One region of the Photobacterium sp. DNB22_13_2 genome, then DNA from elsewhere that is predicted to be linked to it. Evidence: riboswitches for the same ligand, from Rfam matches in the RefSeq annotation. Region 1 holds a riboswitch; each other region holds the start of a gene.

Region 1 (3,266 bases):
AAATTGCTGACTATGAGCGTAACATCCCAGCGTTCCTAGCTTAGCCGAGCATACCTTACTGGCAACGGTAAAAAATGACGCCCCAAGCCTGTGCTAGGGGCGTTTTATTTTGTCTTTTTTGCAATAAAATCATTCCCTACCGGGTCGTCTAAGCTAATGATACCCAAGTATCTTGTTACCACTTTAGACAGTGATGCTTCACTGAGGATCCCCTATGCGTTTTATTGTCAGTCTGCTATTTCTCTTGCTATCGGCCAGTGCCATTTCGGCGCCCAAGGCCAATTTATGGCCCTACTGGCAGCAATATGCCACCAGCAACTCACAAACGGTTGATCACCGCCGCTGGCAGCGTCTGCTCGATAAATACCTTGTCGTCCAGCCTAACCAAACCTTGTTCCGCTATGGCCGGGTTACTGACAGCGACAAGTATGAACTGGACCGCTACCTGCGTGATCTTACCAAGCTCGATCCGCACCAACTAAACCGCAACGAACAATTTGCCTACTGGGTAAACCTCTACAATGCCCAAACGGTCAAGCTTATCCTCGATAACTACCCCATCTCGTCGATCACCAAACTGGGAGGCTTCTTCAACTTTGGGCCATGGGATGAGCAAGTGCTAACCATCAACGGAAAGACTCTCTCGCTCAATGATATCGAGCACCGTATCTTACGGCCTATCTGGCGTGACCCGCGTATCCACTATGTGGTCAACTGCGCCAGCTTGGGTTGCCCTGACCTCCAATCAGAAGCATTCACTGCCAACAACAACGAACGCCTGTTGGAGAAGTCAGCCGTACGCTTTATCAACAGCCGTAAAGGCGTCAACCCGCAAAGCGGAAAAACCACACTTTCTTCAATTTATGACTGGTATGGCAGTGACTTTGGTAGCCAGTCCCAACTCCAAAAGCACATTAACCAATACCGACAAGGGCCGCAGATCACCCTTAATAAGATCAGTTATGACTACAACTGGTTGCTCAATGATGCCAAGTAGTTAGAGCTTTTCTCTGGCCCCCACACTCATTCCAAATCTTATTACATGATTTGGGCATAAAAGAGCGTTCCTGCTGGCAACCCGTACCTCAGCACATTACAATAACAAGCGTTCTCATTGGGGAGCGCTTGTCGCTGAGATTGCTAAGGCAAAACCCACAGAACCTGATCCAGTTAATGCTGGCGTAGGAATTGAGTTCAATACGGTATGCCTTGTTATCCCGCGGGGCTGGCATGATGCCAGCCTTATGCTCAACCCTGTGCCGCTCATACGATTATTATTCCTCTTGCCGGACGCAAGAGCATCAGGAGCGCATAGTGAAAAAATTACTCCCTCTTCTTACCTTGGCTGCCGCTCCGGCACTGGCCGCGGACAATACCCTGACGGTTTACACCTACAGCTCATTCGCCTCAGACTGGGGACCGGGACCGGCGATCGAAAAAGCCTTTGAGGCACAGTGCGAGTGTAATTTGGAATTTGTCGCACTTGATGACGGGGTGTCCATCCTCAACCGTGTCCGCCTTGAAGGTAAGCGCACCAAAGCCGATGTACTGCTTGGCCTTGATAACAACCTGATTGCCGAAGCCAAGAATACCGGGCTGCTGACAGAGCACCAGGTTGATACCAGCGAAATTACCCTACCTAACGGATGGAACGACACCACCTTTGTTCCCTATGACTACGGCTATTTCGCCTTTGTCTATGACAGCACTAAACTGGCAAATCCACCCAAGAGTTTGGATGAGTTGGTCAACCGTGATGATTTGAGCATCATCTACCAAGATCCGCGTACCTCAACACCAGGGCAGGGCCTGATGCTGTGGATGAAATCGGTCTATGGCGATAAAGCCTCTGACGCTTGGCAGCAACTGGCCCAGAAAACAGTCACGGTCACCAAAGGCTGGTCTGAAGCCTACAGTATGTTCCTCAAGGGGGAGTCCGACATGGTGCTATCGTACACCACCTCGCCGGCCTATCACCTGATTGCCGAGCAGGATGGTAAGTACAAAGCAGCCGACTTCAGCGAAGGGCATTACATGCAAGTGGAGGTTGCCGCCAAACTAAAAAGCAGCCCTAACCAGGCGCTGGCCGATCAGTTCCTAGCCTTTATCCTGACCCCAGAGTTCCAATCCGTGATCCCGACGGGTAACTGGATGTACCCGGTGACGAATGTCGCGCAGCCCGCTGAATTCAAAGTGCTAACCCTACCCGTAAAGGCGTTGGAGTTTTCTGCCCAAGAGGTTGCCAAACAGCGCAGAAGCTGGGTACGCGAGTGGCAACAAGCACTGACCAAGTAGTAGGCACTCACTTTTGAACGCACGTACCACCCAACTGATGCCCGGTCTCATGACTGCCGGGCTCATTCTCTTTCTCGTGGTCGGGGCTCTTGCCGCCTTGATCAATGAAGCCAGCGATCTTGATATTGCCGCACTATGGAATGATCCATACCTACGGCATATTACCGGTTTCTCCTTTACCCAAGCCCTGCTCTCGACACTGCTGAGTATTGTGCCTGCTATTCCCGTTGCCTATGCCCTGTCACGCCGGCAATTCCCTGGCAAAGCCCTACTGATGCGGATCTTTGCCATGACCTTGGTACTGCCTGTACTGGTCGCAGTATTCGGCTTGTTGGCGATCTACGGAAACAATGGATTACTGGCCAGCGCACTGACTCAACTAGGGTGGCAGAGAAGCTTCTCGCTCTATGGCCTTCAGGGAATATTGTTGGCGCATGTGTTTCTCAACCTACCACTGGCGACCCGACTGTTTGTCCAAAGCCTTGAGGGGATCCCGTTTGAGCAGCACCAGCTGTCCACCCACCTCGGGATGTCCAGCTGGCAAACCTTCCGTTTTATCGCTTGGCCAAGACTACGCCAGCAGCTGCCCCATGCCATCGGTCTGGTGTTCATGCTGTGCTTTACCAGTTTTGCTGTCATTATGGCGCTGGGTGGCGGCCCCAAAGCAACGACCATTGAGCTGGCTATTTACCAAGCCCTGCGTTATGACTTTGATTTAGCTGGCGGTGCCATCTTGGCCTTGTGGCAAATGTTACTGTGCTGCAGCTTGGTATTAATGAGCCAGCGCTTTGCCAAGCCACTGGCGACCTCCAGCCAATCCGTCACCAACCCGCGCCAAAGTCAATTTGATAGCCTTGCCAGCCGCTGCTGGGATGGATGCTGGATAGGGTTGGCTCTGCTGCTGGTATTGCCCCCGCTGTTATCCGTTATACTTGCCGGACTTAATCGCCAGACCCTCGATGCCCTGAGCA
Region 2 (3,266 bases), on a different contig from region 1:
GCAATACCGTAACCAAGCCACAGCATCAGAATCGGTGCAATGGCGAAAACAGGTATTGCTTGACTGGTGATCAAGATAGGTAGCAGCCAACGACGAAGGGGTTCGAACACCAGCATTTGCAGGGCGAAAAACAACCCCATTGCCAAGCCCAGAATAAGGCCAAAAAGTACTTCAGTCCCAGTTACTAGCGTATGGTGCCATAGAACATCTGCACGCTCTATTAGCTTGGTCAGAACAGCAATAGGCCCTGGCAGGATAAATGATGGAAGCTCGAAAACAACTACGCTGGCTTGCCATAAGCCCAAGATGATAGACACACTAATAACGAAGCGGAGTAGATGCTGCGAGGCCAATGACGTAGCGCCTTTCCCTGCTTGTGGATTCGCTGTCTGATGTTCAAGTAAGGGATTGCTCAATTTGGCCGACATGGATTGATCAGACATAGTCATTCTCCAGTTCGTTGATAATACCTTGCTGGAGGGCTGCAAGCTCACCATCAAATTGGCGAGGTGGCGTATTTAATGGAACGGGTAATGGTTTAATTGATGCTGGAGAGCCAGCCATCATGTAAATATGATGGCCAAGCCGCAGTGCTTCTTGGGGATCATGGGTGATCAACAAGACTGTTTTATCTGCAAGCAGGGTTGCAGACAATGACTGTAATTTATGCCGCGTTACCGCATCTAGTGCAGAGAAAGGCTCATCCATTAGGACTATTGGTTTGTCTTGCATCAAGGTACGGGCAAGTGCCACACGTTGACGCATACCACCAGACAGTTGACTGGGCATGGAATCTGCCTGATCTGCTAGTCCTACCGCATCTAGCAGTGATAATGCCTTTTGCTTGTCGATGTTTTTTGATGAACCAAAGCGTGCACTCAGGCAAACATTATCGATAACATTGAGCCATGGCAAGAGAAGATCTTGCTGTGCCATATAGGCCAGATTGCCACCAAGTGGTAATGCATTGCTGGTCGTGATACTGCCATTCCAGACCACATTATCTTCGAGTAAACCGGCAAGGTGACGAAGCAGGGTGGTTTTACCGCAGCCACTTTTACCAAGCAGGCATGTCCATTTTCTTGCTGGTAGCGTCACATCTAGCTGTTTGAACAATGGATGCTCTGCATCATTATATCGAAGCGTTAGCTGCTCAATAGTGATAGTCATCCCCACGGCTTTGTCAGCACTAAGAGTGTTATTCATTTTGTTTACAGCTTCCATTATTACTCAGGCTTAAAGTGGCCGGAAAAAAAATGGTTTACCGGACCATGTCCTGAGCCGATTTGCAGCTCATCTGCATGAGCGATAGCCTTAGTGATATAGCTTTTGGCATGTCGAACCGCGTCTTCTAGCGGGTATTCTTGGGCAAGGAAGGAGGCCGTAGCCGCCGAAAGTGTACACCCAGTACCGTGGGTATTGCGGGTTGCAATTCGTGGTGTGCTCATGCGAATAACGTCATTTTCAAGGATGAGTAAATCCGTACTGAAGTCATCTTTTTCTAGGTGGCCACCTTTAAGCAGAATGGAACGTGAGCCAATTTCACGTAAAGCAGTGATCATTTCAGACATTTGCTGTTCGGTTTCTGGAAGCGTAGAGCCGATTAAGGCTGCAGCTTCAGGGAGGTTTGGTGTAATCACATCAGCAAGGGGAAGTAGCTCTAATTTGAGCGTTGAGATGGCATCTTGCTCAAGCAAAAGGTCACCACTAGTCGCCACCATGACGGGATCAATAACCAAGAATGTTGGCTGGTATTGGCGCAGTTTCTTGGCGACCATGCGAATGATGTTTGCATCACTTAACATGCCAATCTTAACGGCCTTTACATCTAGGTCTGTAAATACGGCATCGAGCTGTTGTTCTACAAATGCTGGGTCAATGCCTAGAATCCCAGTAACACCCTGGGTATTTTGTGCTGTAAGGGCTGTGATAACAGAACAGGCATAACCACCGGTTGCTGAGATCGCCTTGATATCGGCTTGAATGCCTGCACCACCGCCACTGTCAGAGCCAGCAATAGTAAGGGTAATAGGAGTGTTTGAAGAAATTGGCATAGTTACCTCTATCAAAGACGTAAGGTAGCCAATGCCATCGAACCTTTGCGGGGTGCGAGATAGGGCAGTACAGCTAGTTCCCTACGCCATTATTAAATGGATCAGGTTCAACGGGTCCCACTACGTGGTCTCAGCGCTCGGCGCTCCCCGACTAACGGACAAAATATTACTTATCTAGTCAATATTGAATATTGACCTGAAAAAAGGTTTTCGAGCTTAAATGCCTGAAGATGTGACTAATCTAAACATGTTTTTTAAAGTAGGGCAAACATGTTAGGAATAAAATGAGGTGATGGATGAAGAAAAATACAGAAGAGAAATGAATTGGCAGCCACGGTGTGTGTGGCTGCCAGTTTAATTACATCTTTTTACAGTATGCAGCAATAATAACCATATTGGTGCCCGCTGCTTTACCGGAAACATGCAGAGGGTTGTCAGTCAGGCGGATACCACGTACAGCGGTACCTTGCTTGATCACAAGGTTAGAGCCTTTTACTGGCAGATCTTTAATGATAGTTACATTGTCACCTGCCTGTAGAGCAGTGCCGTTTACATCAACAGTCTTAATCGCATCAAGCTCAGCAAGTGCAATGCCTTTCTCTGCCCATTCGATCATGTCTTCTTCCATATACAACATATCGAGCAAATCTTGTGCCCAAGTTTCTGAAGAAAGACGTTTTAGCAAGCGGTAAGCCATTACCTGAACCGCTGGTTCTTGGCTCCACATGCTGTCGTTTAGACAACGCCAGTGGTTCTGGTCCAGAGCTTCAGCATCTTCGATTTCTGTACGGCAAGTACCACATACCATCACACAGCTACCTGCTGTTTGATCAGGAGACGCAGGTACTTCATAAACGCTCAGGTTGTCTTCTGAACTACACAGTTCACATTTAGCGCCAGAGCGCTCTTTAACGATCGATTCAATGCTCATAGGAAAATTCCAAGGAAGTGTAATGGTGTTAGCTACCATACAGGTAACTATTCTGTTTATTATGCCATTTAATTTTGAGAAGGAAAGGAATCAAGATCAAGATCACAATACCCTCATTAACATACGTTTAAAAAACAGCCTGATTTAAGGCTTAAGTAAAAATATTGCAACAGAATTGTGGGGAGTATTGTTGAATTGAGACTAAGATCAAAGTGCCTAAACAAGTAGTTATAGAAAAATTATAGGAATATATATGAAGAAGGCACTTTTTTTACTTTCGG
Region 3 (3,266 bases), on a different contig from region 1:
AATATCGTACTGGGCACAGATTTCACATATTTCGCGGAAGTGTTCATACAAGAAGCTTTCCTGATGATGAGCCAAACACCATTTGGCCATGATCGAACCGCCGCGCGAGACAATACCGGTGACCCTTTTGGCCGTCATTGGGACATAGCGCAACAAGACACCAGCATGGATAGTAAAGTAGTCAACGCCCTGCTCCGCTTGTTCAAGTAGGGTATCGCGGAACACCTCCCAGTTAAGGTCCTCAGCAATGCCGTTCACCTTTTCCAGCGCCTGATACATAGGCACGGTGCCAATCGGAACCGGGCTGTTGCGAATGATCCACTCGCGAGTTTCGTGAATATTTCGGCCTGTTGAGAGATCCATCACCGTGTCGCCTCCCCAACGAGTAGACCACACTAATTTCTCAACCTCTTCTTCGATAGAAGAGCTAACCGACGAATTGCCGATATTGGCATTCACCTTGACCAAAAAATTACGGCCAATGATCATCGGTTCAGATTCAGGGTGATTTATATTACAAGGGATGATAGCCCGGCCTTCGGCAACTTCACGGCGGACAAATTCAGATGTGATTTCTTCAGGAAGATTTGCCCCAAAGGCCATGCCTAGGTGCTGTTGGTTTAGCGCTTCATCGCGATATCTTGCTCGCCCCATGTTCTCACGAATGGCGATAAATTCCATTTCGGGCGTAATGATCCCCTGACGGGCATAGTGTAATTGAGTGACATTAGCCCCAGCCTTGGCGCGACGGATACGAGCCTGCTGTTCAAAGCGCAGCTCATCAAGCGTGTCATCGGCCAAGCGAGCCTTGGAATATTGCGAGCTTAACTCATCAAGGTACTCGGTATCTCCCCGCTCCTCAATCCATGACTCACGCAGTTTAGGCAGGCCGACATAGATATCAGCCGGTTGATCCGGATCGGTATAAAAGCCCGAAGTGTCATAAACACGGATTGCTTCATTGGGCTCAAAAACGGGATCGTCTTTGGTACCACCAACTAGGCTATCGGCCAAGTTGATTTCACGCATGGGTACACGGATATCTTCGCGGCTACCGGTAACATAGACTTTCCGAGAGCTAGGGTAAGCCTGGGTGGTCAGTGAATCGATAAATTGTTTCGCTTCCAGTCTCGCTTGTTTGCGATTCGACATAGCAATTTCCTTTTTTATCCATAAAAGGGGAAGTTGCTTGGCGGATGGGTGCGTAAACAAGAGGCTATACGTAGGGTGTATAGTTTCGTCTGATACTGTCACTGTGAATACAGTGATACAGAAGAGTCTCTCTTGTTCCCTTCGCAGGTATTAGCCTGATCAGGTTCTACGGATCCCGCAATGCGGTCTCAGCCAAATGGCACTCCGACAAGTTGAATTAGCAGTATATGGAAGGGGTTCAGCCACGGCAAGGTAGAACCCACAAAATTAATACTTAATTGGCAAAAACATTGTTACCTTTGCATAACACACTACGCCCTCACAAAATTATTTGAAGCGCTTCACAAGTGACTTAAGCAATGAAGAATGAGTTTCTCTCAACTCACCCAGCTTATGGGTGATCTTCGGTGCGCCATCCAGATCAAGCAGCTTAGGTACCGCCACTCGCTGCGATGAATAGATCCCAGTGTGGCCACTGAAGAAATATGCGGTATAGCAAGCTATTGCGAAATACAGCATGTGATCGGCACCGAATAACTCCACCCCCATAATGGTACAGGCAAGTGGTGTATTAGTTGCAGCGGCAAATACCGCCAGGAAGCCAAGAGCGGCAAACAAGTCAACTGGGGCACCGAGCACCCAAGCCATAGTATTACCCAGGGTTGCACCAACGAAGAACAGCGGTGTGACCTCGCCGCCCTTATAACCAGCAGCAAGGGTGATTGCAGTCAACAACAGCTTGATTAACCAGCTATACCATTCGGCCCCCCCCTCCTGGAAAGCAGTTAAGATACTGACACCACCTTCTCGGCTTGAGTAAACACCCAGACCGATATAGTCATAGTTACCAATTAGCTGCACAGCACCAATAACAATTAAACCACCAACCACCACAATCAAATACGGGTTTTTAAGAGTCGCCTTTAAGATATCTTTGAAGGCATGGGTTAGCTCACCGAACAAATACCCCGCCAATCCAAATGCTACCGCTGCAACAACAATCTTGGCGATCATCCACAGGTCCACTTTGACCGCATGCTCAAACAAGGTGATGGTTTCAAGAAAATCAATTCGGTAGTGAGTATGGTGCACGCCCCAAGCAGAGCAAACCACATCAGCCAAAATCGCAGCGAACAAGGCTGGAATTATCGCATCATAACGCAAGCGGCCTATCGCCAGTACCTCAAGGGCAAAGATAGCACCTGTCAACGGGGTACCAAATACTGCACCAAAGCCAGCTGCTACTCCAGCAATCAGAATAAGGCGAGTATCAGACTCATTTAGCTTAAACTTACGTGCTAACCAGTGAGTAGATGCACCACCAATTTGCACGGCCGTCCCCTCACGGCCAGCCGAGCCACCAAACAAGTGAGTTAGTACGGTTGTTACCAATACTAAAGGTGCCATACGGGCTGGAATACCTGCACCGGGTTCGTGAATCTCATCCATGATGAGGTTGTTACCACCCTCGGAGTTCTTCCCCAAATTTCGGTAGCAGTAAACAATCACCAGGCCAGCCAACGGCAAAAAGTAAATGAGCCATGAATGATCAATTCGAGTTGCAGTAGCAACACTGAGGATCCACAGGAAAAAGGCATTCAGCGAGCCGACGATAACGGCAACGGGAATAATGAGAAGCGTCCAACGGAGGATTTGGACGAAAATTTTAGGATTTGAACTTAATGGATGCGCCATACCATATCTATCTTTATCTCGGATTACTCTCAAGGATAGATGCTATGGCAAATAAAAAGCCCCACCATAGACGGATCTATCCTACTACAGCAGGAGTCATTATCTCGGTTGAGCGGTTAAAGGTGGAACTCCATCACCCGTCAGCGTCTTAAAGCGATGACAAGGGATAAATGCTATCGCTTATCCCCACAAACAACAAGTAATAATATCCAGTTATATATGGCAAACGTGCCTGTATTTGTTCTGAGGGTATTAATGTAGTTAGGCTAAACGGCTTCTGTACTCCGGAAGTTCTATGCCGCTGGCGAACCAGATATCAACAATACCTCATCTCAGAAACAAACAGATATAAAAAAGCCCCAGTCCTTCGACTGAGGCTTCTAATATGGCAGGGGTGGAGAGATTCGAACTCCCAACAC

The links. A riboswitch is a leader RNA that binds a small molecule or an ion and turns the genes downstream of it on or off. The one in region 1 is predicted to bind thiamine pyrophosphate.
Region 2: another riboswitch for thiamine pyrophosphate. It lies ahead of thiD (bifunctional hydroxymethylpyrimidine kinase/phosphomethylpyrimidine kinase); the one in region 1 lies ahead of thiB (thiamine ABC transporter substrate binding subunit).
Region 3: another riboswitch for thiamine pyrophosphate. It lies ahead of thiC (phosphomethylpyrimidine synthase ThiC); the one in region 1 lies ahead of thiB (thiamine ABC transporter substrate binding subunit).

What each region holds. Positions count from the first base shown of each region.
Region 1 covers NZ_JBNNXU010000017.1:45,582-48,847, reverse strand. Annotated here, with positions in the region: gene leuD (3-isopropylmalate dehydratase small subunit) at 1-44, shown strand, start outside; gene ACVA58_RS20595 (DUF547 domain-containing protein) at 215-997, shown strand; TPP riboswitch at 1,106-1,205, shown strand; gene thiB (thiamine ABC transporter substrate binding subunit) at 1,315-2,295, shown strand; gene thiP (thiamine/thiamine pyrophosphate ABC transporter permease ThiP) at 2,333-3,266, shown strand, end outside.
Region 2 covers NZ_JBNNXU010000004.1:164,288-167,553, reverse strand. Annotated here, with positions in the region: partial or broken gene ACVA58_RS08285 (ABC transporter permease) at 1-323, opposite strand, end outside; gene ACVA58_RS08280 (ABC transporter ATP-binding protein) at 436-1,206, opposite strand; gene thiD (bifunctional hydroxymethylpyrimidine kinase/phosphomethylpyrimidine kinase) at 1,227-2,054, opposite strand; TPP riboswitch at 2,116-2,214, opposite strand; gene ACVA58_RS08270 (PhnA domain-containing protein) at 2,413-2,985, opposite strand; gene ACVA58_RS08265 (hypothetical protein) at 3,239-3,266, shown strand, end outside.
Region 3 covers NZ_JBNNXU010000040.1:16,731-19,996, forward strand. Annotated here, with positions in the region: gene thiC (phosphomethylpyrimidine synthase ThiC) at 1-1,152, opposite strand, end outside; TPP riboswitch at 1,272-1,369, opposite strand; gene ACVA58_RS27410 (voltage-gated chloride channel family protein) at 1,480-2,847, opposite strand; fluoride riboswitch at 2,931-2,994, opposite strand; tRNA gene ACVA58_RS27415 (tRNA-Trp) at 3,234-3,266, opposite strand, start outside.